Regions from separate parts of the Paraburkholderia sp. OAS925 genome, predicted to be linked through region 1. Evidence: riboswitches for the same ligand, from Rfam matches in the RefSeq annotation. Region 1 holds a riboswitch; each other region holds the start of a gene.

Region 1 (10,530 bases):
GCGGCAGGTCGGCTAACGCCGTATCGGCGAGCGCATCGGCGGCGCGTTCGAGGCGCGCGTCGAGGTCGTCGATTTCGGCCGCTTGATGCAAGCCGAGGTGACGGTCGGGCAATTCGATTTCATCGCTTGCTGCGAGGTGGCCGCACCAGCGCAGCGTCGGTGGCAACGCTTCTTGCAGCATCTGCGCGTGACGCGCCGAGCCGACGCGGTTAGCGAGCACGCCATGAAACGGCACGTGCGGCCTGAAATTCGCGAGCCCGAACGCGACCGCGCCGAAGGTCTGCGCCATCGCCTTCGCAGAAATGACGGCGAGCACGGGCACCCCGAAAGCGCTCGCGAGATCGGCGCTGCTCGGTGTGCCGTCGAACAGACCCATCACGCCTTCGATCAGGATCAGATCGGCTTCGGCCGCCGCCTCGGCAAGCAGATTGCGGCACGCGTCCTGACCGACCATCCACAGATCGAGCGACAACACCGGCGCGCCGCTCGCGTGCGCCAGAATCATCGGATCGAGAAAGTCGGGCCCGGTCTTGAAGACACGCACGCGCCGCCCGAGCCGCCGATGGTAGCGCGCAAGACCCGCGGTGATCGTGGTCTTGCCCTGGCCCGACGCGGGCGCGCTGATGAAGAGCGCGGGGCAGGCGGGCACGTTCAGAACTCCACGCCGCGCTGCGCTTTCACGCCTTGCTCGCGATACGGATGCTTGACGATGCGCATTTCGGTGACGAGGTCGGCGGCTTCGATCAGCGCCTCGGGCGCATGACGGCCCGTCACGACCACATGAAGCATCTCTGGACGCGCGGCGATCACGGACAGCACTTCGTCGAGCGGCAGGTACTCGTACTTGAGCACGGTGTTCAGCTCGTCGAGGATCACCATCTGATAGTCGCCGCTTTCGATCATCCGGCGCGCTTCGTCCCAGCCCTTGCGCGCGGTCGCGATGTCGGCGTCGCGGTTCTGCGTGTTCCAGGTGTAGCCGTCGCCCATCGTGACGAAATCGCAGTTGGCGATGGCGCCGAGAAAGTCGCGCTCCGACGTATGCAGCGCGCCCTTGATGAACTGCACGACGCCAAGACGCATGCCGTGGCCGAGCACGCGCACGGCCATGCCGAACGCAGCGGTCGTCTTGCCTTTGCCGGTGCCGGTGTTGACGATCAGCAGACCCTTTTCGACGGTCGCGTTGGCCTGCTTCTTTTCGTGGCCTTCGCGCCGGCGTTCGGTCATGCGTTGATGCGATTCGGGATCGGTCTTCATGGAAGGTCCTGGTCAGTGAAGGTGGCGCTGCGCGGCAGCGCGTGTTCGGTCGATGCAATCGCCACGGTGACGTCCGCGTGGACGGTTTTGCGAGCGACGAGATAGGGCGTTTGAGCAGCAGCGTGGATCGACGCGCCAAGCAACGCACAAGGTTCGCAGACGCCGTCGACGCCGAGATGCTCGCGCGCGGCCGCCGAGGGCTCGGCGACATGCAGCGCGGCGATCTGCGCACGAGTGAAGAATTGCAGCGGCAACCCGTGGCGCGCGCAGAACGCGAGCAAGCCGGGTTCTTGCGCTTTTGTCTCGATCGAGGCGACGGCCGCGATGTCTTCGAACGCATGCGAGCCGAGCGCTGCGCGCACAGCGTTTTCGATTTCTTCCGCCGACGTCTGCAAGCGGCAACCGATGCCCACGCTAAGCGTTTTCATCGGACATCCTTCGCCAGCGACGCCACGCCGCCGATCACCACGATTGCGGGCGAGCCGAGTCCCGCGCGCGCGACGGCATCGGCGAAATCACCGAGTGTCGCGAGCGCATGCCGCTGCTCGGGGCGCGTTGCGGATTCGATCGCGGCACACGGAGTCTGTGCCGACATGCCCGCTGCCAGCAACGCGCCGACGATGTCGTTTAGCCGCCGCATGCCCATATAGATGACGAGCGTCATGCGCGTGGCGGCGAGCGCGGCCCAATCCGGCTCGCTCGTGCCCGCGCCGTGGCCGGTCACGAACACGACGCCTTGCGCATGATCGCGGTGCGTGACCGGAATGCCGATGGCCGCCGGCGCCGCAATGCCGGCCGTGATGCCGCTGACGATTTCGACATCGACGCCCGCGGCATGCAGTGCCTGTTGCTCTTCGCCGCCTCTGCCGAACACGAAGGGATCGCCGCCTTTGAGTCGCGCGACGCTGCGCCCTTCGTTCAGATGCGCGAGCATTTGTTCGACGATGCCGTGTTGCGGCGTCGACGGATGACCGCCGCGCTTGCCGACATACACGATGCACGCATCGGCGCGCGCAAATTGCAGCACGTCGGGGTTCACCAGATCGTCGACGAGTATCACGTCGGCTTGCGCGAGCGCGCGGGTTGCCTTCAGCGTCATCAGTTCGACGTCGCCGGGGCCTGCGCCGATCAGCCATGCGCGTTTCATCGCGGCATGCGCCGCGTCGGCGCACATGCAATCGCGCAGCGTCGACATACACGCAATGTGATGGAGATTGAAGTCATTCGAAACTGTGCATTCGCGCACGACAGCAAACGCGGATTGCAGACCGCTTCCCTAAGTCGTGCTTGAGCGCCTTCACATCCGTCCCTCGCGGATTCCGGCGGCCGGCGGCGTGACGTTGAGAACGCACGGCCGCCTCCGCGTCTGGCCGGTATCCGGGCTGGCGGCCTCACGCGCTTTGCCTTCCCGCCCACATTCATTCGAATGTGCTGGACAGTGGCACTGAAAACGCATGTGCGGCGCAAAAAATAATCGCGCCGCCGGTCGCTTACCGTTGCGGGGACAGCACAGGTTGAGCGCAAGCGCGCTGCCTGTTTCCCGTTTAACTGCACACGCGAGCGCATGTGCGGGCACCAGACGCGCGCATACGATAGCACACGGCAAGCCCGTCCGATAAGCGCGCCGGGCTTGCGTTTTCTTGACGGCGCAAGGCGCGCGGCCTACACTCGCACGCACTTCTGGTGCTCGTGTGCGCGCTCGTGCGCATGCAGTTAAACGGGAAACAGGGCGCCCGCCTCGCATGGATCGGGTCAACCTGTGCTGCCCCCGCAACGGTAAGCGAAAAGCGACGTCATGGCGGTTTGCATGGCGCCGCGGAGCCGGCTTCGATGTCCACGCGCAAGGCCGCGTCGGCATATCACCACTGGGCGAGAAATCACTCGTCCGGGAAGGGGAAGCGGCGCTTTCGCCAGCCCGGATACCGGCCGGAACACGAAGGGCGAACGCCGCGGGGAAGCGGCGCTGCGCTCATGACCTCATACCCGTATTCTGCGTTTCCCTGGTGTAGCGGCAAGGCCGTCGTGCGTTCCCGCGTTTTGCGATGCGACGTCATGCGCGAAAGCGTGTGATTCGGCCGGCCAGCAGATGCAACTCTCACGGATGGACTCACCATGCAAGTTCAGATGCGCAAGATTCCCGTCACCATCGTCACGGGCTTTCTCGGCAGCGGCAAGACCACGTTGCTGCGGCACATTCTTCGGAATGCGGGCGGCAAGCGCATTGCGGTGATCGTCAACGAGTTCGGCGAGCTCGGCATAGACGGCGAAATCCTCAAAGGTTGCGGCATTGGTTGCGATGAAAACGGCGTCGAGACCGAAGGCCAATTGTATGAACTGGCGAACGGTTGCCTGTGCTGCACGGTCCAGGAAGAGTTCTTTCCGGTGATGGAAAAGCTCGTCGAGCGCCGCGAGCAGATCGACCATGTGCTGATCGAAACGTCGGGGCTCGCGTTGCCGAAGCCGCTCGTGCAGGCGTTCAACTGGCCGCAGATCAAGAACAGTTTCACGGTGGATGCGGTGATTACCCTCGTCGATGGACCCGCTGCGGCAAGCGGCCAATTCGCCGAAAACCCGCTTGCCGTCGACGCGCAACGCAAGGCCGATCCGAATCTCGACCATGAGTCGCCGCTGCACGAATTGTTCGAGGATCAGTTGTCGGCTGCGGATCTGGTGATTCTGAACAAGACCGATCTGCTCGACGAAGCAGGCCAGAACGCGGTCGAAGCCGTGATTCGCGCCGAAATTCCGCCGCAGGTGAAGATCGTGCGCGCGCATAAAGGCGAGCTCGATCTGCATGCGTTGTTCGGGCTTGAAGCGGCGTCGGAGGAAACGATTCACTTGCGCCACGATCACCACGGTTCGGCCGACGACGCCAATCATCATCACGATGAGTTCGATTCGGTGGTCGTGAATGCAAAGGCACAGTCGCGTGAAGCGGTGATCGCCGCGCTGCAAGGACTCGTGGAAAACAACACGATTTATCGCGTGAAGGGTTTCGCGGCGTTGCCGGGCGCGCCGATGCGGCTCGTCGTTCAAGGCGTGGGCCGGCGCTTCGATAGTTATTTCGATCGACGCTGGCAGCAAGGTGAACTGGAAGAACTAGGCGAAGGCGCCGAAAGCCGCTTCGTGCTGATCGGTGAAGACCTCGACCAGGCTGCGCTGCAACGCGCGTTCGACGCCGCGCTCGGCGTCGCAGCCGCTGTCGCCGCGCAACAGACGTAAGCAGGTATAGACACATGCATCTGCTGCGCACCACGCCGGGCGGTTTCGTCGACGATACGCAAGGCGTGATCCGCATTGATCAGCGGCCCGCGGACATCGTCATTCTGAGTTCCGCGGATACGACGCTGTCGTTGCTCGCGAGCGTGTTTCCCCGTCTCGGCGACGGCTTTCCGAGCGTGCGCCTCGCGAATGTCACGTATCTGCGGCAGCCTGCCTCCGTGGACTTTTACGTCGAAGACGTGTTGCAACATGCGCGCGTCGTCGTGGTCGATCATCTTGGCGGCGAGGCGTACTGGCCATACGGCATCGAGCAGGTGGTCGCGCTTGCGGAGCGCAAACAGCAGACGCTCGCGATGTTTTCCGGCGATCTCCAGGAAGATCCGAACCTGCTCGCACGTAGTACCGCCGATGCGGATCTATGCCATCAACTGTGGCGCTATCTGCGCGAAGGCGGGCCGCAAAACGCCGAGGCGTTCCTGCGCTGCATCGCGCATCGCGCTTTAGGATGGGGACGCGAACCGGCGCCGCCGCGCGCGTTGCCTGCCGCGTCGCTCTACCATCCCGCATGCGATACGCCGACTATCGCCGACTGGCAGGCGCGCTGGCGGCATGCCGCGCCCGTTGCCGCGATTCTGTTCTACAAGGCGCATCTTCAGGCGGCCAATACCGCGGTGTTCGATGCGCTGATCGACGCGCTCGAATCAGAAGGCATGAACCCGCTGCCGATCGCGATCACGTCGCTAAAAGATGCGATGAGCCGCGAAGTCGTGCAGTCGTTGTGCGCGCAACATGACGCCGCACTCGTGCTCAACACCACTGCGTTCGCCGCGTCTGCGATCGACGATCCAGAGCCGCTCGCGCTCGCAGGCGATGCGCCGGTGCTGCAAGTGATCCTGAGCGGCGGCAATCGCGACGACTGGGTGAAGGACAACCAGGGTCTCAATTCGCGCGACATCGCGATGCATATCGCGCTGCCGGAAGTGGACGGCCGCATCATCACGCGCGCGATCAGTTTCAAGGGACTCGCCTATCGTTGTCCGCATACGGAAGTCGACGTGGTCCGCTATCAGCCGGATCTCGAGCGCGTGCGTTTTCTCGCTGAACTGAGCCGCCGCTGGTGCCGGCTGCGTTCGCTCGACAACGCCGAGAAGAAGCTCGCGCTGATTCTCGCGAACTATCCGATGAGCGAGGGACGCATCGGCAATGGCGTCGGGCTCGACACGCCGGCGTCGGTGGTCGGCATTCTGTCGATGCTGCGCGACGAAGGTTATCGCGTGGCCGACGTGCCAGAAAACGGCGACGCGCTGCTGAAGAAGCTGACCGAAGGCGTGACGAACGATCCCGTCGTGCGCGATCTGCGGCCCGCTTTGCAAAGCTTTGCGCTTGGCGACTACCTCGCGCATTTCAATGCGCTGCCTGCTCAGACGCGCGATGCGCTGAACGCGCGTTGGGGCTCGCCGGACCAGGACCCGACCGTGCGGCGCGGCCGTTTCATGATTTCGGGCTGGCGCTGCGGTCATGTGTTCGTCGGCATTCAGCCGTCGCGTTCACGTGACCAGGGCGATTACGCGAGCTATCACGACGCCGAGCTGGTGCCGCCGCATGCGTACCTGGCGTTCTATTTCTGGCTGCGTCATCAGTTCGGCATCGACGCAATCGTGCATGTCGGCAAGCATGGCAACCTGGAATGGCTGCCGGGCAAGAGCGTCGCATTGAGCGATACCTGTTGGCCCGATCTGATTCTCGGGCCGATGCCGCATCTGTATCCGTTCATCGTCAACGATCCAGGCGAGGGCAGCCAGGCGAAACGCCGTGCGCAGGCGGTGATCGTCGATCACCTGATGCCGCCGCTCACGCGCGCGGAAAGCTATGGGCCGCTGCAGGATCTCGAGCGCCAGGTCGATGAATACTATGAAGCATTGATGGTCGATCCGCGCCGCTCGAAGCTGTTGCGGCGCACGATTCTCGCGACCATCGTAGAACATAGGCTGCATGAAGAGCTGAGCCTGTCGGAGCCGAACGGCGAGGACGATGAAGATGTGCTGTTGACGCGCGTCGATGCGTGGCTCTGCGAATTGAAAGAGGCGCAGATTCGCGACGGGTTGCACACGTTCGGTCAATCGCCGCACGGCGTGCAACGGCGCGATACGTTGCTCGCGCTGGGGCGCTTTCCCGTCGGCGATGGGCAAGGCGGCAACGCAGGTTTGATCGATGCGTTGGCGCGCGATCTGAACATCGATCGGTTCTTCGATCCGTTGTCCGTCGATTGGTCCGCCGCATGGACGGGTCCGCGCCCCGATGTTCTGCAACGCGTGAGCGACGCGCCGTGGCGGCATTGCGGCGATACGCGCGAGCGTCTGGAACTGCTCGCAGCCGACATGCTTCGAGCAATGTGCGAGGAGCAAGGCGACGCTTCAAACTCGTTTGCCGAAGTCAGCCTGCCGCAAGCATCACGCGTACTCGAACGTTTGCGCGACGACGTGCTGCCGCGGCTCGACGCATGCGGCCCCCAGGAGATGCTGCATCTGAAGCGCGGTCTCGAAGGGCGTTTCGTGCCGCCGGGGCCGAGCGGTTCGCCATCGCGTGGGCGGCCCGATGTGCTTCCCACAGGGCGCAACTTTTATTCGGTCGACACGCGCGCGGTTCCCACGCAAGCCGCCTGGTCGCTCGGGCTCAAGTCGGCTCAGCAATTGATCGAGCGGCATCTGCAGGAACACGGCGATTATCCGCGCGCGATCGGTCTTTCCGTATGGGGCACCGCGACCATGCGTACCGGCGGCGACGACGTCGCGCAGGCGCTTGCGCTGCTCGGCGTGCGGCCGAAGTGGGCGCCGGGCAGCCATCGCGTGACCGACTTCGAGATCATGCCGATCGAAGCGTTCGACCGTCCGCGTATCGACGTCACGTTGCGCGTATCCGGGTTTTTCCGCGACGCTTTCGCCAACGTGATGCACCTGTTCGATGCGGCGGTGCAGGCCGTCGCCGAACTCGACGAACCCGCGGAGCTCAATCCGATTCGCGCGCGTGTTCTGCGTGAACGCGATGCGTTGATCGCGCGCGGCATGGACGCCGCCGAAGCGCGCAAGCGCGCCGGCTGGCGCGTGTTCAGCGCGCGGCCCGGCGCGTATGGTGCGGGCTTGCAGGACATGATCGACTCGCAGCAATGGCAGACCGACGCGGACCTCGCGAACGCGTATCAGGCGTGGGGCGGTTATGCGTACACGCAGAAAAGTGCGGGCGAAGAGGCGCGTCAGGCGTTCGGCGCACGCCTCGCCGCAATGGATGTCGTCTTGCAGAATCAGGACAACCGCGAACACGATCTGCTGGATTCGAACGACTACTATCAGTTTCAGGGCGGCATGGTGGCGGCCGTGCGGCATCTCGCGGGCAATCAGCCGAGTGTCTATCACGCCGATCACAGCAATCTGGCCGCGCCGCGCGTTCGCACGCTTCATGAGGAAATCGCGCGCGTGATCCGCTCGCGCGTGGTCAACCCAAAATGGATCGACGGTGTAAAGCGCCACGGTTATAAGGGCGCTTCCGAAATCGCGGCTACTGTCGATTATCTCTACGGCTATGACGCGACCGCGCGCGTGGTCGCGGATCATCAATATGCGCTCGTCGCCGATGCTTATCTGAACGATCGCGACACGCGCGAGTTCTTGCAACAGCACAATCCGCATGCGCTGCATTCGATTTGCGAGCGTCTGCTCGAAGCGATGCAGCGCGGTTTGTGGCAGACGCCTGGCGACTATCGCGCGCAGGTCGAACAGCATCTGCTCGCGAGCGAACAGCAGATCGAAGGAATGCAATCATGAATGCAGCCACGCACGATGCACGCGACGGCGCGCCGCAGAAAAGGCCCGCGTTTCCGTTTGCCGCGTTGATCGGACAGCCCGCGTTGCAGCAGGCATTGCTGCTCGCGGCGATCGATCCGGGCATCGGCGGCGTGTTGGTCAGCGGGCCGCGCGGCACGGCGAAATCGACGGCCGCGCGTGCGCTCGCCGAGTTGCTGCCGGAAGGGCAACTCGTGAACTTGCCGCTTGGCGCAAGCGAGGATCGTCTGATCGGCACGCTCGATATCGAAACGGTGCTGCGCGACGGCTCCGTGCGCTTCTCGCCTGGGCTGCTCGCGAAGGCGCATCGCGGCGTGCTGTATGTGGACGAAGTGAATCTGCTGCCCGATGCGCTCGTCGATGCGTTGCTCGATGCGGCGGCGAGCGGCGTGAATACCGTCGAACGCGATGGCGTATCGCATAGTCATGAGGCGAGCTTCGTGCTGATCGGCACGATGAATCCTGAAGAGGGCGAATTGCGGCCGCAATTGATCGACCGTTTTGGCCTGATGGTGGAGTTGCAAAACTGTTTCGAGCCGCGCGTGCGTGAGCAGATCGTGAAGGCACGGCTCGCGTTCGATCTGGATGCTGCTGGTTTTCGTGCGGCTTATGCGCAAGAGCAGGCGCAGTACGTCGAGCGGATTCATGCGGCGCGCGAGGCGCTGCCGCAGCTTTCTTTCGACGACGCAGTGCACGCGCACGTCAGTGCGTTGTGTATCGACGCTGCCGTGGATGGCTTGCGCGCCGATCTCGTGATGCTTCGCGCGGCGCGTGCGCTCGCAGCGTTCGAACTCGCGGATGCGGTGACGCCGCAGCATGTGGAGCGGGTCGCGGATGCGGTGCTGATGCATCGGCGGCGTGAGCGGGGAGCGTCGTCTGCGAGTAGTGCGCGGGATAGCGAAATGGAGTCCTCGCGTGATTCGCAGCGGGGCTCGACTGCGCATTCGTCTTCGCCTTCGTCTTCACCTTCGCTAGACGAGGCCGCTGGCGGCGAAGGCGATTGGGGTTATCTGCCACCGCAGCCGGCCGCGACGACGCACGTCAAAGGCGTTATCCCGCTCAACGTAAAAAAACGCTGAGCCATCGGAAGGGCGCCGCCGCTGAGTTGGACAGCGGATTTCGATGGCGGCAAAAGGCAGATGCGGTCTTGCGTTCGCGTGGCGATGCGCGTCTTGAGATGCGTGGTAATTCGAGCCGGCGTATCGCATGGCCGCAGACATTCGCCGCGATCGGGAAACAACGGCGGCGCACGCTGAGTGCCGAAGATCTGCGCTTCATGCGTGATGTACCGCGCGGCGGTGTGCTGCACTGCTTCGTGCTGGACTGTTCGGGCTCGATGCTGGCCGGAGAGCGTCTCGCGCTTGCCAAGGGTTTGCTGATTGCGCTGTTCGACCGCGCGAGCGCGATGCGTGCGGAGGCTGCGCTGGTCTGCTTCGGCGGAGCGGGCGCGGATCTGCGTTTCGGTCCCGCCGTGCCGCGATGGTGGAACGAGCGATGGCTCGAGCCGGTCGGCGGTGGCGGCGGTACGCCGTTCGCAGCGGGCGTTCGATGCGCCACGCAATTGCTGGAGCGCAGCGCGCAGCGCAAGCCCGCGCAGCAGCGCTGGCTGTGGATTCTCACCGACGGCCGCACAACGGATAAGGCGGCACGGCCTCCTCACGCGGACGAGATCGTATTCGTCGACTTCGAGCAGGGCACGATACGGCTTGGCCGCTGCGAGAGACTGGCTACCGCCTGGGGCGCGCGGCACCTGACGCCGGAAGAACTGATCGGCTGAAGGGCGAGAAGATCTGCCGACGACCAGGCTGCTATTCAGTGACAAATATTTTCATTGGATAACTAACTATTCTATTCGCCGGAGAAGAGTGCGGCTTGTTGCCGCTTTTTCTTGCACTTCTGAACTTTTCGAAAATAATTGCAGAGAAGGGGTTGACGGGGTGCGGACCGCATCGCATAATTCGCCTCCCGTTTGATGACGGACGCGAAGAAAGCAGAGCTTCTGAGCGAATGATCTTTAAAAACTAACAGCCGATAAGTGTGGGCGCTTGATGCGCGACGCGCGCCGGGTTGCGGGGTTTAACTCCGGAGCTGGGCGAAAAGCGAAAGTATCAAGTCTCACACAGTAATGAAAGGAAGGTTTGGTCATCGAGAGATGGTTAGACACTTCGTCAGTACGTTGAGTGAGCGACCGGGTTCGAAAGAGCCCGAAAACAGTAAC
Region 2 (10,530 bases), on a different contig from region 1:
GGCGCGAGCCGCAGAGCGGCGGTGGGGGTGCGGGTGCGGCTGGTGTGCCGGGGGCTGTGCCGGGCGGTGGTGAATCGGCTGGTGCTGCGGCGGCTGGTACTGCGGCGGCTGGTACTGCGGCGGCGCCGGCTACTACCCGGACCGATACTCAGGGCACGGCTCAGGCCGGTACTCCAACTGCCGCTCAGCCCGCTGAGGCCGCTATTCAGCCTACGGCTCCGAGTGCCCCTCAGAGTGCAGCTCAGCCCGCGGCTCGCTCCGATACACCTCTTCGCGAACCCGAGGACCTGCGTGAGCCCAGCCTGACACCAGAGCCCGAACTCGCGCCGCAGCCGGTTCTCTCGCCCGAACAAACGTTGACCCCCGAGCCCGTGCTTGCACCGGAGCCTGGCGCAGCGACGCCGGCGCATTCCGCACAGCACGCACAGCCAACCACCTATCCCGACGATGCCCATCGCGCAGCCGAAGCCGAGCACGCGCATGACGAGGTGCTGGCTGCATCGGCGGGCGTGTTCGATCGCACCGAGCCGCCGACGCCGCTCGAGGCGGGCGCCACCGTCCCGCCGGACTTCGCGCACGAAGTGGGCGAGCAGGCATCGTCCGCCGTCGATGCAGAGGTCATCGCCGGGCGTCTACAGGAACGATTCGCGGATTTTCTCGCGGGCGATGGGCGCGGCATCGTCGAAGCGCGCTGCCGCAGCGCCGTGCAGGAGCACACCACGCGGCTCGTCGATCAGATCACACGCGAAGTGGTGTCCACGCTCGCGAACGAAATGACGGGCTGGGTACGCGAAGCGGTGGAAGCGGAGATCGCGCGGCGAACACCGAAAGCGTGATCGAAGAGAGGGTCGCGTATCGAGCGCGGCTCGCGCCGTGGCGCTGATAGTTCAGGCGCGGCCCGCTCGTACCCGACCAAGGTCGACCAACGCCGATCAAAGCAAGCCGCGCTACTTCAACGTCAACACCCAGCTCGCGAGCGTGGCCGCCTGGTCGGGCGTTAGCTGCGTATTCGCGGGCATCGGCACCTGGCCCCACACGCCGGTGCTGCCATCCAGAATCTTGTGCTTGAGATAGGTGGTCGCGTCTTCGCGGCCCGAATATTTCGCGGCCACGTCGTGCAGCGCCGGGCCCATGAACGGCCGTGCTACCGAGTGGCAGCTCATGCAGTTTTGCTGTTGTGCAAGCGCGAGTCCCGCCGCCGCTTCCGCATGCGCGGTCGCGCTGACGCCCATCGACAACGCGGCGAACACGGCAGCCGCTGCAAGCACCGCATACGACATTGATTTCATTCTGGTCTCCGCCGGTGCGGATGCCCGGCTTGTGGTGCAGGCATTATAAAAGGAAAGGGGCACACGGTTTTTCGTGCGCCCCTTTCGCTTTTACGTAGGGCTAATGCAGCGACGTTTTGCCCGCCTGCATCGTTACAAACCTTCCCGCGTCGCTTCCAAACCGCATCGCCATCAACCCGTGACCGCCCCCTTGTTGGCCGGCAACGCGAGCGCCGAGTACTTCGCCAGCACGCCGCGCGTGTAGCGCGGCTTCGGCTGCTGCCAGGCGGCGCGGCGGCGCTGCAATTCGGCGTCGTCGACGTTCAGTTGCAAGAGCAACCTGTGTGCGTCGATGGTGATCGAATCGCCCTCCTGCACGAGCCCGATCGTGCCGCCGACGAACGCTTCCGGCGCGACGTGGCCGACCACCATGCCCCATGTGCCGCCCGAAAAGCGTCCGTCGGTGATGAGGCCGACGCTTTCGCCGAGCCCTTTGCCGATAATCGCCGACGTCGGCGCGAGCATTTCCGGCATGCCCGGACCGCCCTTCGGGCCGAGATAGCGCAGCACGACGACATCGCCGGCAACGATCCTGTCCGCCAGAATCGCTTCGAGCGCGCTTTGCTCGTCGTCGAACACGCGAGCCGGCCCGGTGATCACCGGGTTCTTCAGGCCCGTGATCTTCGCCACCGCGCCGTCTTCGGCGAGATTGCCCTTCAGGATCGCGAGATGGCCTTCCTTGTACAGCGCCTTCTCGATCGGGAAGATCACCTGCTGATCGGCGCGCGGCTTGCCCGGCACGTCCTTCAGTTCTTCGGCGAGCGTCTTGCCCGTGATGGTGATGCAGTCGCCATGCAACAGACCCGCGTCGAGCAGAATCTTCATGACCTGTGGAATGCCGCCGGCCTTGTGCAGGTCGGTCGCGACGTACTGGCCCGACGGCTTCAGATTGCAGATCACCGGCACTTTTTTGCGGATGCGCTCGAAGTCCTCGATCGTCCACTCCACTTCGGCCGCGTGCGCGATCGCCAGATAGTGCAGCACCGCGTTGGTCGAGCCGCCCGTCGCCATGATCAGCGCGACGGCGTTTTCAATCGACTTCTTCGTGATGATGTCGCGCGGCTTCAGGTCTTTCTTGACCGCTTCCACGAGCACGCGCGCCGACTCAGCGGCCGAGTCGACCTTTTCCTCGTCGGGGTTCGCCATCGTCGACGAATACAGCAGCGACATGCCGAGCGCTTCGAATGACGAGCTCATCGTGTTGGCCGTGTACATGCCGCCGCACGAACCCGTCGACGGGCACGCGTTCTTCTCGATGCCTTCGAAGTCCTCTTCCGACATGCGGCCCGCCGTGAATTCGCCGACCGCCTCGAACGACGACACGATGGTCAGATCGGTGCCCTTCCAGTTGCCCGGACGGATCGTGCCGCCATACACGTAGATGCCCGGCACGTTCATGCGCGCGAGGCCGATCATGCCGCCCGGCATGTTCTTGTCGCAGCCGCCGATCACGACCACGCCGTCCATCCACTGACCTTGTACGCAGGTCTCGATGCAGTCGGCGATCACTTCGCGTGAGACGAGCGAGTACTTCATGCCTTCGGTGCCCATCGACATGCCGTCCGAGATGGTCGGCGTGCCGAAGATCTGCGGATTCGCGTCCGCGCCCTTGACCGCGGCGACGGCGGCGTCGGCAAGACGCTGCAGGCCGGCGTTGCATGGCGTGATCGTCGAATGGCCGTTCGCGATGCCGATCATCGGCTTGTCGAAGTCTTCCTTCTGATAGCCGAGTGCGTAGTACATCGAGCGGTTCGGCGAACGGGCCACGCCTTGCGTGATGTTCTTCGAACGACGGTTGTATGGCATGGGGAGCTCCAGTCTGTTTGTTTTGCTGGTCGGTCCAGTGTAGTTCGGACGCGTCGGGCAAGAATGCAATTTTGCGAGATGCGTGTCCAATATATTATTGACGGCTTATTAGGTCGTAAAATGTCTTAATCATGCTGCCAGCCGTTCCCGACCTGCGTCAATTGCGCTATTTCGTGACCGTGGCCGAAGAAATGCACTTCGGCCGCGCCGCCGCGCGCCTGTCGATGACGCAGCCGCCGTTGTCGCAGGCAATTCGCGCGCTCGAGGAGACGCTCGGCGTCGAGCTGTTCGCGCGCACCAAGCGCTCGGTGGAGCTGACGCGCGTCGGCGCCGATCTGTTGCCCGAAGTTCAGCGTCTGCTGGCGGGCGCCGAAGGATTGCGGCCGCTTGCGCAAAGCCTCGCGCGCGGGGAGGCGGGCGTGCTCTCGCTGGCGTTCGTATCGACGGCGGATTACGGTTTGCTGCCGCGGCTCTTGCGCGAGTTCGGCGCGCGTTATCCGCGCGTGCGGCTCGAACTGACCGAAGCCACGAGCGACGTGCAGGTGGATGAACTCGTGGCCGGCCGCATCGACGCCGGCCTCGTGATCGCGCCGCTGCCGTCGCGTCATGCGATGCAGCTTTCGTGGCTGCCGATCGAGCGCGAGCCGCTTGTCATCGCGATGTCGACGGAGATGGCGGCGCGGGTCGCGCATGGTGGGGCGCATGGGGCGCATGCCGCGGCGGCCACGGACAGCGCCGGCGAGCCGCACGCCGAATGGCTCGACGCGCCGGTCAGTCTGCGCGAGGTCGCCGACGCGCCGCTCGTCATCTTCCCAAGACGTTTGGCGCCGGGCTTTTATGACATCATTATGGATTGCTACGGCGTCGCGGGGCTCGCGCCGCGCATCGGCCAGGAGGCGATACAGATGCAGACCATCGTGAGCCTCGTGTCGGCCGGCATGGGTGTCGCACTGGTGCCGCAATCGCTGCGTAACCTGCGCCGCACCGGCGTCGTGTACCGGCCGTTGCGCGAGTCCGTGCCCGCCATCGAGACAGGCCTCGTCTGGCGCAGCGCCGAGGTGAGTCCGGTGCTCGCGGGCTTTATCGACATCGCGCGGGCGCATGCCGCCGCTGCTGACACGCAGCCGGCCACGTCACGCATCTAGCGCCACGGCGGCGAACGCATTGCGCGCAAAGCCGTCCAATGCGGGCGGCGTGAGCCGTCCGTCATCCCTACCAACCCGCTTCTGAACCCGAACTGCCCATAACAACACGATGCTCATTCACCCGAACTTCGACCCCGTCGCCATTCACCTGGGGCCGCTCGCCGTGCGCTGGTATGGACTGATGTACCTCGTCGCGTTCATCGCGGCGATCGTCGTCGGCCGGCTGCGGCTGCGCTTGCCGTACGTCGCCGCGCAAGGCTGGACGCCGAAAGACATCGACGACATGCTGTTTTACGGCGTGCTCGGCACGATTCTCGGCGGCCGGCTCGGCTACGTGCTGTTCTACAAGGCGAGCTTTTACCTCGCGCATCCGCTCGACATCTTCAAGGTGTGGGAAGGCGGCATGTCGTTTCACGGCGGCTTTCTCGGCGTGACGTTCGCGATGGTGCTGTTCGCGTATCAGCGCAAACGCTCGTGGCTGCAGGTCACCGACTTCGTCGCGCCGATGGTGCCGACCGGGCTCGCCGCGGGGCGGCTCGGCAACTTCATCAACGGCGAGTTGTGGGGGCGCGTGACCGACCCGTCCGCGCCGTGGGCGATGCTCTTTCCCGGCGCCGCGCCCGACGACGCCGCGTGGCTCGCCGCGCATCCGCAACTCGCCGCGCAATGGCATCTGAACGAAGTGTTCGCGCAATATCACATGCTGCCGCGTCATCCGTCGGAGCTGTACGAGATCGCGCTCGAAGGCATCGCGCTGTTCTTCGTCATGTTCTTCTTCTCGCGCAAGCCGAAGCCGATGGGCGCGATTTCCGCCGTGTTCCTGATCGGCTATGGCCTCGCGCGCTTCACGGTGGAATTCGCACGCGAGCCCGACGACTTCCTCGGTCTTCTCGCGATGGGTCTCTCGATGGGCCAATGGCTTTCGCTGCCGATGATTCTCGCGGGCATCGCGATGCTGGTATGGTCGTATCGGCGCGGCCGCAGCGAAGCGGCTCACGCGTTGCCGTAACGCGCGGCGCGCGTTTTTTTCGGCGCGCGATGGACAGCAAAACGCCACGGGATGCAATGCATGCCCGTGGCGTTTTTGTTTGGCCGAATATCCAGCGAAGTGCCAGCGTATTACTTCATCTGCACCGAGCCTGACACATTCACCGTCACCGTCGACGTGCCGCCTTCTATCGGCACCGGCGCAGCCATTTTCGCGTCCGCGCCCATCGCGCGCGCGCTCATCATCATGACCGGCCGCGGCATCGAGCCGTTGTGCCCGACGTTGACCTCGCGGATCGAATAGCCGCTGTAGCCGAACGCCTGCGCGGACGATGCCGCCTGCTCGCGGAACGACTTGATCGCCTCGCCGGTGAGCTTCTGTTCGGCCACGCGCTGCGCCGCGGGCGACAGCGAGAACTGCACGTTGCCGACCTGCATGATGGAAGCCATTTGCCCCGCGAGCTTCGACGCCGCGGTGAAGTCGTGCGACTCGAGCACGATCTCCGTGCGGCCGCGCCATGCGGAGATGCGCCCGTCACGATCGGTCGACGGATAAATCGAGAACGAACCGGTGCGCGCGGTCACGCCGCTCACACCCTTTGCTTTTTGCAACGCGGAATCGGCACGCTGATTCAGCGTTGACGTGAGCGCCGACGGATCGCTCGCTTCCTGCTCGTAAAAGAGCGTGATGTCGACCACGTCTTGCGGTACGTCCGCGCTCGCTTGTGCATTCAGCGACAGCACGCCGGCCGGTTGATAGGGCACGACGCTCTGCGCGCGCGCAACGGCGGGCGTGAGCGCGAGTGCAGCGGGCGCCGCGCAGACCAGCGCGAAAGCGAGTGCACGTGCGGTGTGTTTCGTCATTATTGGACTCCATGCTTGAACAGGGTTGCGCGCGACGAGGCGAGCGCGACGCAACGGCACGACGCTTGCCGAAGCCGTTTGCGAGTCCGTTAGGCGCTCGTAACCTGAGCTTGGTTCCCTAATTTAACTTTGCTTCAACGTTGCTGCAGCGTTGCGGCAACGTGGGCCGCGCGACGTCAAACGAGCCGCGTCGTGATGAAGCGCCACTCCGCTTCGGTCACTGGCGTGATCGACAGACGGTTGCCTCTCGCGAGCACGCGCATGTCCTTCAGTTCTTCATGCTCGCGCAAGGCCGCGAGCGGAATCAACGGAATCTTCTTCTTGAACACGACGTCGACGAGCAGCCAGCGCGGCGTTTCCTGCGACGACTTCGGGTCGTAATACGGGCTCTTGCTATCGAACTGCGTGGGGTCCGGATAGGCCGTGGACGCAACTTCAGCAAGCCCCGCGATGCCCGGCTCGGGGCAGCTCGAGTGATAGAACAGCACGCCGTCGCCGATCTGCATGCCATCGCGCATGAAGTTGCGAGCCTGATAGTTGCGCACGCCCGTCCACGGCAGCGTGCGGTGCGCGGCGTTGGCGAGATGGTCGATGCTTGCTTCGTCCGGTTCGGACTTCATTAGCCAGTAGCGCATGAATCGAATTGAACGTTAGGGGTTTGAAGAAGCACGGCGCCCAAACAAAAACGGCACCGGACGCAAGTCCGATGCCGTTCCAAATAAGGTCCCCGCCTTAGCCGCTAGGCCGGCATCCTGAACCGGGGGTTCAGAATTGGTCGCAGTTAGCAGCACTTCGGGTACATCAGACAGAGTGACGCGCACGCCCGTGCTACAAATTTCCGCAACCGTGCACATGGCATTGGTTCAAGGAATATATGACCTTGGCGAACCAGGCAGGGAAGCTAAACCGATGAAGCAAAACCGATGACACTGAAACGATTGACTCAAACGTTGGGGACCTGTTCGCCTCGCGCAGTTCGTGCATGCTTCACGAACCTTGCCTGCTTACTTTCCGTTTGAATCCGCAGCCGGTATCAGCACCGGCCGCACTGCTCTCAACATGCTACTTGCAACTTACTGCACGCTGTACTGCTCGATGACAGTACCCAGTTGCTCGTTCATTTGATGCATTGTACGCCGGATTTCTTCAGCGGGAAATGCTTCTCCGTGACGCACGCTTGTTTGCAGCTTAAGCAGTTCGGATGCCAGCGACAGCGCAGCCATGACTGCAATGCGATCCGTGCCGCGCACGTTGCTGTTATTGCGGATCTTCGACATTTCGGCGTCGACTCGCGCGACTGCTTCAAGCAGCGCGCCTTCCGTTTCCGGCGAGCAGGCGAGGCGATAGGGCACGCCGAGAATCGATACTTCGATCTGCTTGGTCGTCATGCATTTTCTCCGTGGCGAGTGGCGTCGCTCTCTGTTTCGACCTCGTGCGGAGCGGGCTCGAGCAGATCGAGCTGGTTGTCCGGCTCGTTGTGCGCACGCGCACGCGGCAATTTTTCGAGGATCGCGTTCAGACGCACCTGCGCGTCGTCGATCTTGGCCGACAGCGCGTCGCGCTCCGCTTGCAGTGCGTCGCGTTCCTCGCGCAGCAGCGCAAGTTCCGTGCGCGTAGCTTCGGCTTCGGCGCGCGACTGCGCGAGTTGCTCTTCGAGCGCGAGGCGCGCTTCATTGTGGCGCTGGCTGATCGCGATCAGCTTGCCGATATTCTGTGAAAGTGTTTCGAGTTCGGTGAGCATGTGCTGCGTCCTCTAAAGACATCGCATTTTAGCGCGGAATGTCGCACGTTCCGACATTTGTCTCGTTTCGAGACGTAACAACCCCGCTTTTTGCAGCCTTTTTTCGACTGAAGAAGAGAAACTACGCGCGTGCCGGAGATCGCGTCGGACAATAGCTCGACCCTGTCCGAATGAATCGCTCTCGCGGCCCGCGTTCTTGACTGACTCAGAGGGCGCTCATACACTGGCCGCACTCTGGTGCCCGCGCGCATTTCATTGTGCGCGCAGTTAAACGGGAAGCAGGCCGCGCCGTTCTACCCGAACGCGCCAACCTGCGCTGCCCCCGCAACGGTAAGCGACCGCATTTCGCGTGCATTGCAGTTCGTCGCATTCGCTGCAGTTCATCGCAGTTCAGTGCTGCGGTACGAATCGTATTTCGAACAGCAGTTCGCGCTTTTGCAGTTCGATCCCCATCGCGTGTTCCGGTTCAACTCGCGAGTGTGCCACTGCGCGTCACGCGTGGGAAGGCGGGATCGAAAGTCGTTAGCCCGGATACCGGCCAGAGGGAGGGGCGCGCGGCGCGAATTGTCAAAAGCGCACGCGCCTCGTTACGCGACGGCCTGCGGGGAAGCGGGCCGCGCACGCCATCCACGGGAAATCTCACTTCATGCTGTCCCCCATCGCCCGCGCGGTGCTGCTCGCTTTTGCCGGGCTGCCCCATCTCGCGCATGCGCAGGCCGCCGCGCCTGCAAACGCCGACGCTTCGTCCACCGCTTCGTCCACTGCATCGTCCACTGTTTTATCGCCCGTCGTGGTGACCGCCGAGCGCGGACCGCAAGCGCTTGCCGATACGATCCCGCAGACGTCGCTATTCGATCAGCAGGACCTGGCCGACACCACCGCAACGGATCTGCCCGGCCTGCTGCAACTCGCGCCCGGCGCGCAAATCTCGCGTACAGGCGGGCCCGGTTCGACGGCGAGCCTTTATTTGCGCGGCGCGTCGTCGACGCAATCGCTGATTCTCATCGACGGCGTGCGCGTCGATTCCGTGAGTCTCGGCACCGCGCAAATCGCGCAGATTCCGCTCGATCAGATCGATCACGTCGAGGTCGTGAACGGCAACGTGTCCGCGTTATACGGCTCGGGCGCGATCGGCGGCGTGGTACAGGTGTTCACGAAAGACGGCGGCGCGCATCCGCCGCGTTTCAATTTCTCTGTGGGCTACGGCAGCTATCACACGCAGACGCAGCAGGTGGGCGCGAACGGCGCATTGGATAAAGACGGCCGCACGACCTTCAGCATTTCGCTCGCGCGCTCGAAAGACGACGGCTTTTCAGCGCTGAATCCAAGCGAGGCGCCCAACGCGAATCCGAACGCGAACGGCTATCTGAACGAGAGCATTTCGGCGTCGCTGCGCCACAAGTTCAACGACCAATGGGACGCGGGCGTCCGCTATCTGCAGTCGAACGGCAACAACAGCTACGACAACGCGTACGGCGCGCCGACCGATCTGAACAACCTCTACACGAAAGTGCGGCAGGTGTCCGCGTTCGCCAACGGCAAGCTGACCGACTGGTGGACCACGCACTTCATCGTGTCCGAAGGCGACGACCGCAGCGTATCGAAGACCAACGGCCTCTACAACGGACGCTTCGATACCGACAACCGGCAATACACGTGGCAGAACGATTTCGCGCTGGCCGCGCAGCAAAAACTGCGCGTGGGCTACGAGCATCTCGATCAGAGCCTCGACTCCGATACGTTCGCCGCGCCCACGCGGCATGTCGATTCCGTCTTCGCGGGCTACACGGCGCGCTTCGGACGCAACCAAATCCAGGCCAACGTGCGGCGCGACCAGTACTCCGATTTCGGCGGAGCGAACAGTTACTATCTCGGCTATGGGTTCGACATCACGCCGCATTGGAAGCTGAGCGCAAGCTATTCGGATTCGTTTCGCGCGCCGAGCTTCGACGATCTGTACTATCCGCTAAGCGGCAATCCGTCGATTCAGCCCGAGCGCAGCCATTCGCTCGAAGCGGCGCTGCAGTACGCGTCGAATGCGTTGGGCGTGATGCGTTTGAGTGCTTTCCAGACGCGTTATTCGAATCTGATCGACTATCAGCAGGTCACGCCGGGCATCTATCTGGCGGAGAACGTGGGGCATGCAAAAGTGCAGGGGCTCGAGGGATCGTGGAGCGGACATGTGGGCAAGACCGATGTGCGCGCATCGGTCACGCTGCAAAATCCCGTCGATCTCGACAACGACGTGGACCTCGTGCGGCGCGCGCGGCGCTTCGCGTCCTTGACGGTGAACCGCAGCATCGCGGGGTGGCGCGTGGGCGGCGAGTGGATCGTGAGCGGCCCGCGCGAGGACAGCAGCGGCAAGCTCGGCGGCTACGGCATCGTGAATCTGTCCGCGCGCTACAACATCACGAAAGCCTGGTACGTGGCCGCGCAAATCCAGAATCTGTTGAACAAGGACTATGAAACGGCCTACTCGTATAACTCGCCGGGGCGCGGTGCGTATGTCACGCTCGGCTGGCAGCAGCAGTGATGCGCGCGCCATGTTGAGAGCGCGCCGATGAGCCGTCATCCAGGTTCCCTGCCCGCCGCATTGCACGCGATGACCGCGAAGCGCGCCGCCGCGATCTGGCTCGTGCTCGCGCTCGCCGCGCTGGTC
Region 3 (10,530 bases), 280 kb from region 1:
TTGTGGTCGTGCTGCTGACGCTGGTGCCGGCGATCCACATCGGCGCGGAGAAAAAGATGCCGCTGGAGGCGCTGGCGCCGCTGAAAGATTGAAGCTTTGCGATGCGAGCTGCGCGACGGCAAGCCAACGCCGCCGCTTCGCGCCGCCCATGCGCAACGCGTCAGCCCTTCGCGTACAGCGTCGAATCAGCAAACCCTTCCGCCGCCAGCACGTCGCCGACCAGAATCAACGCGGTGCGCTCGATCTGCGTCGACTGCACCTTGCCGAGAATATCGTCGAGCGTGCCGGTGATCTTCTCTTCGTCCGGCCAGCTCGCGCGATAGATCACCGCGATCGGACACGCGCCGCCGTAATGCGGCCGCAATTCGTCGACGATACGCGCAAGGTGCCGCACGCCCAGGTGAATCGCCATCGTCGCACGATGCCGCGCGAGATCGGCAAGTTGCTCGCCTTCGGGCATCGCGGTTTTCGTCGCGTAGCGCGTGAGAATGAGCGTCTGCGAAACGCCGGGCAACGTCAGCTCGCAACCGAGCGCGGCCGCGCTGGCAGCGGTCGCCGTCACGCCCGGCACGATCTCGTAGGGAATCGCGAGTTCGCGCAGTCTGCGAATCTGTTCGCCGATCGCGCCATACAACGACGGATCGCCCGAATGCACGCGCGCCACGTCCTGGCCTTTATCGTGTGCGCGTTTCAGCAAGGCCACGATCTGATCGAGATCGAGCTCGGCGGTGTTGACGACCTCGACCGCCGAATGTCCTTCCAGCACCGCAGCCGGCACCAGCGAACCCGCATACAGAATCACCGGACAACGACGCACGAGGCGCTGCCCTTTCACCGTGATTAGTTCGGGGTCCCCAGGACCCGCGCCGATAAAAAACACCGTCATTCAAAGCTCCATGATTGATGCAGACCATTCAGTGCGACCGAGGCAGCGCTTCGAGCAAACTGGCGGCGCTGTCAAACTCGCGATCCACCGCGGGCAATGACGGCCGGCGCAGCATCACAACCGGCAAGCGGCGCTCGCGTGCGACTTCGAGCTTCGCCTCGGTCGCGCTGCCGCCGCTATTCTTGCTGACGAGCACGTCGAAGCGTTGCAGCGCGAACAGCGCGCGTTCGCCTTCCAGCGTGAACGGTCCGCGCGCTGCGAGTACGCGGGCGCGTGCGGTATCGGCGTGCGAGTCCAGACAGCGCACGAACCAGAACTGATGCGCGGGAATCTCGTCGAGATGCGCGAGCGGTTCGCGTCCAAGCGTGAAGAGCGGCCGCGCGAATGGCGCCAGCGCCGCCGTGAGTTCGTCCCAGTCAGCGACCATGCGCCAGTCGTCGCCGGCTTGCGGCTGCCAGGCGGGCCGGCGCAGCGCCCAGCACGGCACGCGCGCGGACCTGGCCGCCTGCGCCGCGTTCGAGCTAATTTGCGCCGCGTACGGATGCGTCGCGTCGATCACGAGGCCGATCGCTTCCTGTTCGATATAGCGCTGCATCCCTTCACTGCCGCCGAAGCCGCCCACGCGCACTGCGCAGCACAGATCGTCGGGCACCTTGCCGAGTCCGGCAAGACTGTAGACGTCGTGCGCAGCAAGCTGCCGCGCGATGCGCAACGCGTCGCCGGTGCCGCCGAGCAGCAGAACCCGCGTCATCGCGCCGCTCCGATCAGATTGCCCTGGCGGTCGATCGCGAATGTCTCGACGCTCACCTGCGGCGGCACGATCTCGCGCGCCACGCGAAGCGCATGTTCGCAGACGATGTCGGCGAGCGGCACCTGTTGCGCATGCGCGAGCGCGACGGCCTGCTGACTCGTGTTGGCCGCGCGAATCGCGGCCTGCAACGCGTCGTTCGCGCCGTGTTCGGCGGCCCATGCGGCGAGCCGTTCGAGGTCGATGCTCGAGTTGCGGCTATGCAGATCGAGGTGGCCCGCCGCGAGCTTGCTCAGCTTGCCGAAGCCGCCGCAAATGCTCAGCCGCTCGACCGGCGCGCGCTTCATATGCTTGAGCACCGCGCCGACGAAATCGCCCATTTCGATCAACGCGATGTCGGGCAAGCCGTAATGCGCGCGCATCGCGTCTTCGCTCGCGTTGCCGGTGCAGGCGGCGACATGCGTATAGCCGTTCGCGCGCGCGACGTCGATGCCTTGATGAATCGACGCGATATACGCCGAGCACGAGAACGGGCGCACGATGCCGGTCGTGCCCAGAATCGACAGCCCGCCGAGAATGCCGAGCCGCGGGTTCATCGTCTTGAGCGCGAGCGCTTCGCCGCCCTCGACGCCGATCGTCACTTCGAAGCCGCCGCGATAGCCGTGCTCGGCGGCGAGTTCGGCGAGGTGCGCGGTCATCATCTGACGCGGCACGGGGTTGATCGCGGGCTCGCCGACCGCGAGCGTCAGTCCGGCGCGCGTGACGGTGCCCACGCCCGGTCCGGCGCGAAACACCACGCCCGCTTCCGCGACGAGGCGCACGCGCGCGAACACCACGGCGCCGTGCGTGACGTCGGGATCGTCGCCGGCGTCCTTGATCGTGCCGGCCTCGGCGCCGTCGTCGGTCAGGCGGCAGAACACGAGCGGCATCGGCACATGCTGGCCCTTCGGCAACACGATTTCGGCGATGTCGCTGACCACGCCCGCGAGCAGCAGACGCGCCGCCGCCAGCGACGTCGCGGTGGCGCAACTGCCTGTCGTGTAGCCGCTGCGCAGCGGCGCGGGTTGTTCGGCGGTCTCGTCGCGCATCGCGGTCAGGCGGAGCGTTCGGGCTCTGTGGGCGACTTGCAGCGCGCTCGGCGCTTGAAGACTTCACCACATCGAGCAAGGTGATCGGCAGCGCCTGCCGCCACGTATCGAATCCGCCGAGCGGTTGTGCATCGGCAAGCGCAATGCGCGTCAGCGTGCCGCCATGCTGTTCGCGCCATGCGGCAAGCGCCGCCTCGCCTTGCAACGTCACGGCGTTGGCGACCAGCCGGCCGCCGTCGCGCAGACTCGCCCAGCACGCGTCGAGTACACCCGGCACCGTCACGCCGCCGCCGATGAACACCGCATCCGGCGTCGGCAGCCCGTCGAGTGCTTCAGGCGCGCGGCCCGCGACGAGTTGCAGACCCGGCACGCCCAACGCGTCGCGATTGTGTTCGATAAAGCGCTGCCGCTCCGCGTGCGCTTCAATGGCAATCGCGCGGCAAGCCGGATGCGCGCGCATCCATTCGATGCCGATCGAGCCGCTGCCCGCGCCCACGTCCCACAGCAATTCGCCGGGCGTCGGGGCGAGGCGCGCGAGCGTGATCGCGCGCACATCGCGTTTGGTCAACTGGCCATCGTGGCGAAACGCGTCATCGGGCAAGCCGCAAGTGAGCGGCAGACGCGGCGCGCCATCCGTCGCGCGGCATTCGAGCGCGATCAGGTTCAGCGCGGCAACGTCGCGCGCGGACCACTGATCCGCGCGGCCGTCGATGCGCCGCTCCGCGTCGCCGCCGAGATGTTCGAGCACGGTCATGCGCGTCGCGCCGAAGCCGCGCGCGTTCAGCAGCGCGGCGAGCGCCGCGGGCGTGCCGCCGTCCGCGCTCAGCACGAACACGCGCGCGCCGTCACGCAGATGCGCATTCAGCGTCGGCAGCGGCCGGCCGACCAGCGACACGACGGCCGCATCCTGCAACGGCCAGCCAAGCCGGGCGGCGGCCAGCGATAACGACGAAGGTGCGGGCAGCACGCGCAACTCGTCGGCCGGCAACTGCCTGGCCAGCGTCGCGCCGACGCCGAACAGCATCGGATCGCCGCTCGCCAGCACGCAGACGGAGCGGCCGCGCTCGGCGAGCAACGGCGCGAGATCGAACGGACGCGGCCACGCGGCGCGGCGCGCGGCGAGCCGCGCCGGCAGCATCGACAGATGACGCTCGCCGCCGTAAATCGCCGACGCCTCCAGCAACGCACGCCGCGCGGGCCGTCCCAAACCGGCGAAGCCGTCGTCGCCGATGCCCACTACCGTCAGCCACGCCGGCATGCATCCTTCCTCATGATGTCTCTCAAAACAATGCGCTGCGCCACGCCGGTCAAAGCGTCCAGCCTCGTTGTGCTATCCGAAAAAAGGCATAATACAGCCGCCGGTGCCCTTCGGGGCCTAAGAGGGAACACAGCGGGGAAACCATCGCCGCTGCGGCTGCCCCCGCAACTGTATGCAGCGAGTCCGCCTGCGCTAAGCGCCACTGGTTCGACCGGGAAGGCCGCGGCGGACGACGACCTGCGAGCCAGGAGACCTGCCGGCGAGACTGTTCGTGCCAGCCAACATCGGGCGGGGTGTACCGATGCCGCAGCCAAGCCGCTTTATCGCTTGCTCGGGCCGTCGCGCGACGCTAACCGCGGTGTCCGTCTTGAATCGAGCTTCTCCCTCCTCCACTGTATTGCCTGACGCGGCTTTCGCGCTGCGGCCCTCGGCGTGTCCGGGGCTCCTGCGGATCGTCGCCGCGCGCGACGGCGGCATCTGCCGGATCAAGCTGCCGGGCGGCGAACTGAGCGCGGCTCAGGCCCACGCAATCGCGGATGCGAGCACGCGGCACGCGGCGGGCGTGATCGAGTTGACGAACCGCGCGAATCTGCAACTGCGCGGCGTTCGTGGCGGCGAGGAAGCGGCGTTGATTGCGGCGTTGGTCGATGCGGGGCTTGGGCCTTTGGCGGAGGCTTCTACTTCTTCTGAAGAAAAAGCCGACACCAGGTCTTCCGCCGCCCTCACCGCTTCAGCCGCCGACGACATCCGCAACGTGATGATCAGCCCTGCCGCAGGGCGCGACCCCTCCGCGCTTTTCGACACAAGGCCGCTTTGCACGACTTTGCTCGCGCTCTTGCAAAGCGACGCGCGTTTTGCGGCGCTGTCGCCGAAATTCGCACTGCTCGTCGACGGCGGCGAGCGTCTTGCGCGGCTCGATCATCCGCATGACGTGTGGCTCGCGGCATCGCAGGATGGTTCCGGCGAGATCCGCTTCGTGTTCGGCCTCGCCGGTTGTCCACCGGTTGCTGCGACGAATTCGGCGACGATTGATGCAGGCGCACTCGCCGCCGTGCTGCCGTCGCAAGTTCCGGCGCTGGTGCGGGCGCTGCTGCATACGTTTCTCGATCTCGCCGCCGACTCCGACACGACCCGCATGCGTCAGCTGCTCGCCGAACATTCCGCCGACGCAATCCTGCGACACGCGCAAACCTACGTCGATTTCCCGTTGGCACGCGACGCAGCGCTCGCCGAGTGGCAGCGCAGCACGCCCGCCGATGCCACGCTGCGCGTCGGCGCTCACGCGCAGCGTATCGCGGGAACGTGGCACGTCGGCGGTCAACCGCTGCTCGGCCGCATCGACGCAACCGCGCTGCATGGCCTCGCTTCGCTGGCGCGGCAACACGCGAACGGCGCGCTACGCATCACGCCGTGGCAAAGCGTTCTACTGCCCGACATCGCCACACATGCCGTGCCCGCCGTGCTTGCCGCGCTAAAAACGCTGGGCTTTGCATGCGATCGCAACGACCCCGCTTCACGCCTCATCGCGTGCGCCGGTTCCACCGGCTGTGCAAAAAGTCTCGCGGATACCAAAGCCGACGCGCTCGCGCTCGCGAAGCGCCTGCCCGCGGGCGTCGACGTACACCTGAGCGGCTGCCCGCGCTCCTGCGCCGCCGCGCATTGCGCGCCGTTCACGCTGCTTGCCGCGGCGCCCGGCCTCTACGATCTTTACCGGCGCGACGCACAGCCGGGTTTCGGCGAATGCGTCGCGCGCCGACTGACGATCGCACAAGCCGCCGACACCCTCGCGCAACTCGCCCAAGCCGGACAGACGCACGCCCAGGGCGCACGACCAGAATGCCCGACTCAAATGAGTGATACCGATGCTTGATTACATTCGCGACGGTCAGGAGATCTATCGCCAATCCTTCGCAACGATCCGCGCCGAAGCCGATCTGTCGCGCATCCCCGCCGACCTCGAAAAGCTCGCGGTGCGCGTGATCCACGCGTGCGGGATGGTCGACGTGATCGGCGATCTCGCGTTCTCGCCGAATGCCGGCACGGAGGGGCGTCTCGCGCTCGCGCAAGGTGCGCCGATTCTCTGCGACGCCGGCATGGTCGCGCAAGGCATCACGCGCGCGCGCCTGCCCGCGAACAACGACGTGATCTGCACGCTCACGCACGAAGCGGTGCCGGACCTCGCGCGCGAACTCGGCAACACGCGCTCGGCCGCCGCGCTCGAATTGTGGCGTCCGCGTCTTGCGGGCAGCGTCGTCGTGATCGGCAATGCGCCGACCGCGCTGTTTCATCTGCTCGACATGCTCGATGCCGGCGCGCCGAAACCCGCGCTGATTCTCGGCTTTCCGGTCGGCTTCGTCGGCGCGGCGGAATCGAAAGCCATGCTCGCGGGCGACAGCCGCGGCGTGCCGTATGTCGTCGTGCATGGCCGCCGCGGCGGCAGCGCGATGGCCGCCGCCGCGGTCAACGCGCTGGCGACGGAGGTCGAATGACCGCCGCGCCGCAACGTGCAGGGCGTCTCTTCGGACTCGGCGTGGGTCCGGGCGATCCCGAACTCATCACGCTCAAAGCACTGCGTCTCCTGAAGGCCGCGCCGGTGGTCGCGTACTTCGTCGCGAAGGGCAAGAAGGGCAACGCGTTCAGCATCATCGAGGCGCATTTGCACGACGCGCAGCAGCATCTGCCGCTCGTCTATCCGGTGACAACGGAGGCGCTCGAGCCGCCGCTTTCGTACGAAGCGATCATCGCGGATTTCTACGACACGGCCGCGCAGATCGTCGGCGGACATCTGGACGCGGGGCGCGACGTCGCGGTGATCTGCGAAGGCGATCCGTTTTTCTACGGCTCGTATATGTATCTGCACGACCGGCTCGCCGCGCGCTACGAGAGCGAGGTCGTGCCGGGCGTGTGCTCGATGCTCGGCGGCGCGGCCGTGCTCGGGGCGCCGCTCGTCTATCGCAACCAGAGCCTGTCGGTGCTGTCGGGCGTGCTGCCCGAAGACGAACTGCGCCGCCGTCTCGCCGATGCCGACGCCGCCGTTGTGATGAAACTCGGCCGCAACTTCGACAAGGTGCGGCGCGTGCTCGGCGATCTCGGCCTCGCGCATCGCGCGCTGTACGTCGAGCGCGCGACGATGGGCAATCAGCGCATCGTGCCGCTCGCCGAAGTCGATCCGATGGCGTCGCCGTATTTCTCGCTGCTCGTCGTGCCGGGGGAAAAATGGCAAGGATGATGCCGCCCGCCATCGTGATTCTGGGCGTGGGCGCGTTGGACACGGCGCGGCGCATTCAGGCGCTCACGGCCGGTTCGCAGGTGCATGCGCTGCAAGGACGCGTGCAGGCCGACGTCGCTTATAGCGAACTCGGCGCGCATCTGCGCGAGCTGTACGCGCGCGGCACGCCGATCATCGCGCTGTGCGCGGCCGGCATCGTGATTCGCTGCGTCGCGCCGCTCTTGTCGAACAAGGGCGCGGAGCCGCCGGTGCTGGCCGTCGCCGAAGACGGCAGCGCGGTCGTGCCGCTGCTCGGCGGCCTTGCCGGCGTCAACGTGATGGCGCGCGACATCGCGGCCGCGCTCGGTGTGTCGCCCGCCATCACGACGAGCGGAGAACTGAGGTTCGGCACCTGCGTGCTGAATCCGCCCGAAGGCTACGCGCTCGCCGATCCAGGCCAGGGCAAGCGCTTCGTGTCGGATCTGCTGGCGGGCGAAAGCACGCGCGTCGAAGGCGACGCGCCGTGGCTCGACGACGCGCAACTGCCGCGCTCCGCATCCGCGCGGCTCGCGATTCGCGTGACGCCGCACGCGTGGAATGGGCGCGAGGATGAGCTTGTGATTCATCCACGCAGCGTGGTGGCGGCGGTGGCGTTGGGAGAAGCGTCGGAGATTGTCGCTCGCGTGCGCGCTTCGCTTCAGGCGCACGGCCTCGCTCCGCTTTCGCTCGCGGCGCTGGTGGCGTCGTCGGAAGATATGGCGCACGCGGCGTTGGCCGAAGCCGCCGCAAGCCTGAACGTGCCGCTGCGTTTTGTCGAACCTCGTTCCGCAGACGACCGCTCATCGGCGAGCCTGCCACACAAGCTCTTAAACGCCGCATTGCGCATCCCTTACGAAACGCTCAACGACGACCACGCCCAAGGCGTCGCGCTCGCCCTATCGCCTTTGGCCATCGATCCCCACACGATAGGCCGTGCGCGCGGCCGCCTAACGGTGATCGGCCTCGGCCCCGGCAGCGCCGATCTCATGGTGCCCGCCGCCCGGGACGCGCTCGACGAAGCCACCGACATCCTCGGCTACGAGACCTACGTGAAAATGGCCGGCCCGCTGCGCGCCGACCAGCGTGTGCACGCGACCGACAACCGCGAGGAAATGCAGCGCGCGCGCCATGCATTCGAACTCGCGAGCGAGGGACGCTCGGTGGTGATGGTGTCGTCCGGCGACCCCGGCGTGTTCGCGATGGCCGCGGCCGTGCTCGAAGCGCTCGACGCGTCGGACAACAACGCGTGGGCCGCCGTCGAACTCAGCATCGTGCCGGGCGTATCGGCGGCGCTCGCCACCGCCGCGCAAGCGGGTGCGCCGCTCGGCCATGACTTCTGCATGCTGTCGCTGTCGGACAATCTGAAGCCGTGGAGCATCATCGAAAACCGCTTGCGGCATGCAGCGCAAGCGGACCTCGTGATGGCGTTCTACAACCCGATTTCGCGCGCCCGTCCGTGGCAACTCGACAAGGCGCTCGACATCGTGCGTGAATACCGCGCGGCCGATACGCCGGTCGTGCTCGGACGCGACATCGGCAGACCGGGCGGCACGCTGCGCACGGTCACGCTGGCCGAACTGCATTCCGCCGATGTCGACATGCGCACGATGGTGATCGTCGGCTCGTCAACGACGCGCCGCTTTAGCAAAGGCGCGCAATGGGTCTATACGCCGCGCTGGTATCAATGAGCGCGGCCTGTAGAGCGTGTAGGAGCAAAAGTCACGCCGCCGCCTTGATATCGTCGATCGCGCGCTGCCTCACGCCCAGGTCGTCCCACAACTCGGGGTGACAGGTGAACACGAGTATCTGATGCCGCGACGCCGCGTCGATCAACGCCCGCTTGATCGCGTCGCGGCGAGCGGCGTCGGTATGCACGGCGGCATCGTCGAGCATGAGCAGCGTCGGCCGGCCCGACGCCTTCAATAGATCCGCGTACGCGAGCCGCGTGAGAATGCCGAGCTGTTCGCGCGTGCCGAAGCTCAACGCGTCGAGCGTATCGGCGCGGCCATAGCGGTCGAGCGTCGCGGGACTCAGATCGTCGCCGAGCGCAATCGTCGATTGCGGGAAAATCCGCTTCAGATAATGGCCGAGGCGCTCGGTCAACGGCGCGCGCAGTTGCGCGACCGCCGCATCGCGTTCGGCGACGAGCACTTCATCGAGCAGACTCAAGGCACCGGCGCGCAAGCTCAATTCGTCCTTGCGGCGCGTGGCCTGCTCGATCTTTGCCTCGAGCGCGGCGAGCCGCTCGCCGAGTCCCGATGCACCGACGGTCTCCAACTGGCTGCGCAAATGCGCAATGCGCACTTGCCGCTCATGCTGCTCCTGACGCGCGAGCTGCGCAGACGCGCGATAACGCTGCGCCTCTGCGGCGGGATCGTCCAGACGCGCGGCCTCGAGTTCGCGCTCGCGTCCTTCGCGCTGCTTCGTCAGCGCTTCGACCTGCACGCGCTGTTCGACAATCTTCGCCTGCCATTGCGCGCGGTTGCTGCAAAACGCCGCGTCGCTCAACTGCGCTTCCTTGCGCTGCAATTGAAGCGCGAGCGATTCGGCCGTGGCAATGCCGGTCGAACGCTTTTCCGCGGCATCGTTCAACAGCTTGCGGGCGCTTTCCAACGCGGCGCGCGCAAGGTCGGCGTTGCGCCGCGCTTCGTCGAGCGGCAACGCCGACGAGACATCGGGCAAGCCCGCGAGCCGTTCGTTCGCGGCCTGCAAGCGCGCACTCGCCGAAGCCGACGCCGCGCGCAACGCGTCGATGCCGTGCGGCGCATGCGCGTCGAGCACTTTCGCGTGACTCGTCTGCTGCGCGACGAGCGCCTTCCACTGCTCATGCCTCTGTTCTGCTTGCGCGAGCGACGCCACGCCGAGCGCCTGCAACGACTGCGCGTGCTGCGCTTCGAGCGCCGCGAGTTCGGACAGTCGCGCGGGCAAATCGGAGACGCCGGGAATCACGCGCAACTCGCCGAGTTCGCCGAGACCAATGCGCTTTTCTTCTTCCAGACGCAGCACGCCCTCGCCGCCGATCCGCGCATCGCCCACCGTGATCGATCCGTTCAACCGGTATTCGATGCGAGTCATCGCCGCTTCGGTGCGCGCGCGCAGCACGGTCAACGACGCATCGAGCGAAGCCAGGCGTTTCAGTTTCGTCTCGTCGACTTCGAGCGCGGCCGCGGCGCGTGTCGCTTCGACAAGCGCTTCGTGCGCTTCGTTCGCCGCGCCGATCGCCGCTTCGAGCCGTTCGAGTTCGGCGCGATAAAGACCGATCTGGCTGCGCAAGTCCGCGGCGCTCACCGCTGCGTTGGCGAG

What was found. Region 1 has a riboswitch for cobalamin ahead of cobW (cobalamin biosynthesis protein CobW). Riboswitches for the same ligand answer to the same signal wherever they lie in the genome.
Region 2: it holds a riboswitch for cobalamin, as region 1 does, so the genes downstream of both, ABIE53_RS06040 (TonB-dependent receptor domain-containing protein) here and cobW (cobalamin biosynthesis protein CobW) in region 1, are expected to answer to the same signal.
Region 3: it holds a riboswitch for cobalamin, as region 1 does, so the genes downstream of both, cobG (precorrin-3B synthase) here and cobW (cobalamin biosynthesis protein CobW) in region 1, are expected to answer to the same signal.

The regions. Positions count from the first base shown of each region.
Region 1 is NZ_JBEUNO010000002.1:2,534,692-2,545,221, reverse strand. It holds gene ABIE53_RS30105 (cobyrinic acid a,c-diamide synthase CobB) at 1-649, opposite strand, end outside; gene cobO (cob(I)yrinic acid a,c-diamide adenosyltransferase) at 652-1,254, opposite strand; gene ABIE53_RS30095 (cobalamin biosynthesis protein) at 1,251-1,682, opposite strand; gene cobA (uroporphyrinogen-III C-methyltransferase) at 1,679-2,401, opposite strand; cobalamin riboswitch at 2,606-2,849, opposite strand; cobalamin riboswitch at 2,919-3,199, shown strand; gene cobW (cobalamin biosynthesis protein CobW) at 3,367-4,476, shown strand; gene cobN (cobaltochelatase subunit CobN) at 4,491-8,294, shown strand; gene ABIE53_RS30075 (magnesium chelatase ATPase subunit I) at 8,291-9,391, shown strand; gene ABIE53_RS30070 (vWA domain-containing protein) at 9,490-10,089, shown strand.
Region 2 is NZ_JBEUNO010000001.1:1,381,138-1,391,667, forward strand. It holds gene ABIE53_RS05990 (DUF2486 family protein) at 1-836, shown strand, start outside; gene ABIE53_RS05995 (c-type cytochrome) at 948-1,289, opposite strand; gene ilvD (dihydroxy-acid dehydratase) at 1,461-3,134, opposite strand; gene ABIE53_RS06005 (LysR family transcriptional regulator) at 3,266-4,279, shown strand; gene lgt (prolipoprotein diacylglyceryl transferase) at 4,389-5,288, shown strand; gene ABIE53_RS06015 (SIMPL domain-containing protein) at 5,399-6,130, opposite strand; gene ABIE53_RS06020 (EVE domain-containing protein) at 6,307-6,765, opposite strand; RNA gene ssrS (6S RNA) at 6,851-7,032, opposite strand; gene ABIE53_RS06030 (cell division protein ZapA) at 7,204-7,518, opposite strand; gene ABIE53_RS06035 (hypothetical protein) at 7,515-7,871, opposite strand; cobalamin riboswitch at 8,090-8,428, shown strand; gene ABIE53_RS06040 (TonB-dependent receptor domain-containing protein) at 8,518-10,404, shown strand; gene ABIE53_RS06045 (FecCD family ABC transporter permease) at 10,432-10,530, shown strand, end outside.
Region 3 is NZ_JBEUNO010000002.1:2,249,728-2,260,257, reverse strand. It holds gene ABIE53_RS28890 (MDR family MFS transporter) at 1-92, shown strand, start outside; gene cobM (precorrin-4 C(11)-methyltransferase) at 161-886, opposite strand; gene ABIE53_RS28880 (cobalt-precorrin-6A reductase) at 915-1,637, opposite strand; gene ABIE53_RS28875 (cobalt-precorrin-5B (C(1))-methyltransferase) at 1,634-2,722, opposite strand; partial or broken gene cbiE (precorrin-6y C5,15-methyltransferase (decarboxylating) subunit CbiE) at 2,763-3,980, opposite strand; cobalamin riboswitch at 4,065-4,255, shown strand; gene cobG (precorrin-3B synthase) at 4,339-5,850, shown strand; gene ABIE53_RS28860 (precorrin-8X methylmutase) at 5,843-6,469, shown strand; gene ABIE53_RS28855 (precorrin-2 C(20)-methyltransferase) at 6,466-7,209, shown strand; gene cobJ (precorrin-3B C(17)-methyltransferase) at 7,206-8,915, shown strand; gene ABIE53_RS28845 (AAA family ATPase) at 8,947-10,530, opposite strand, start outside.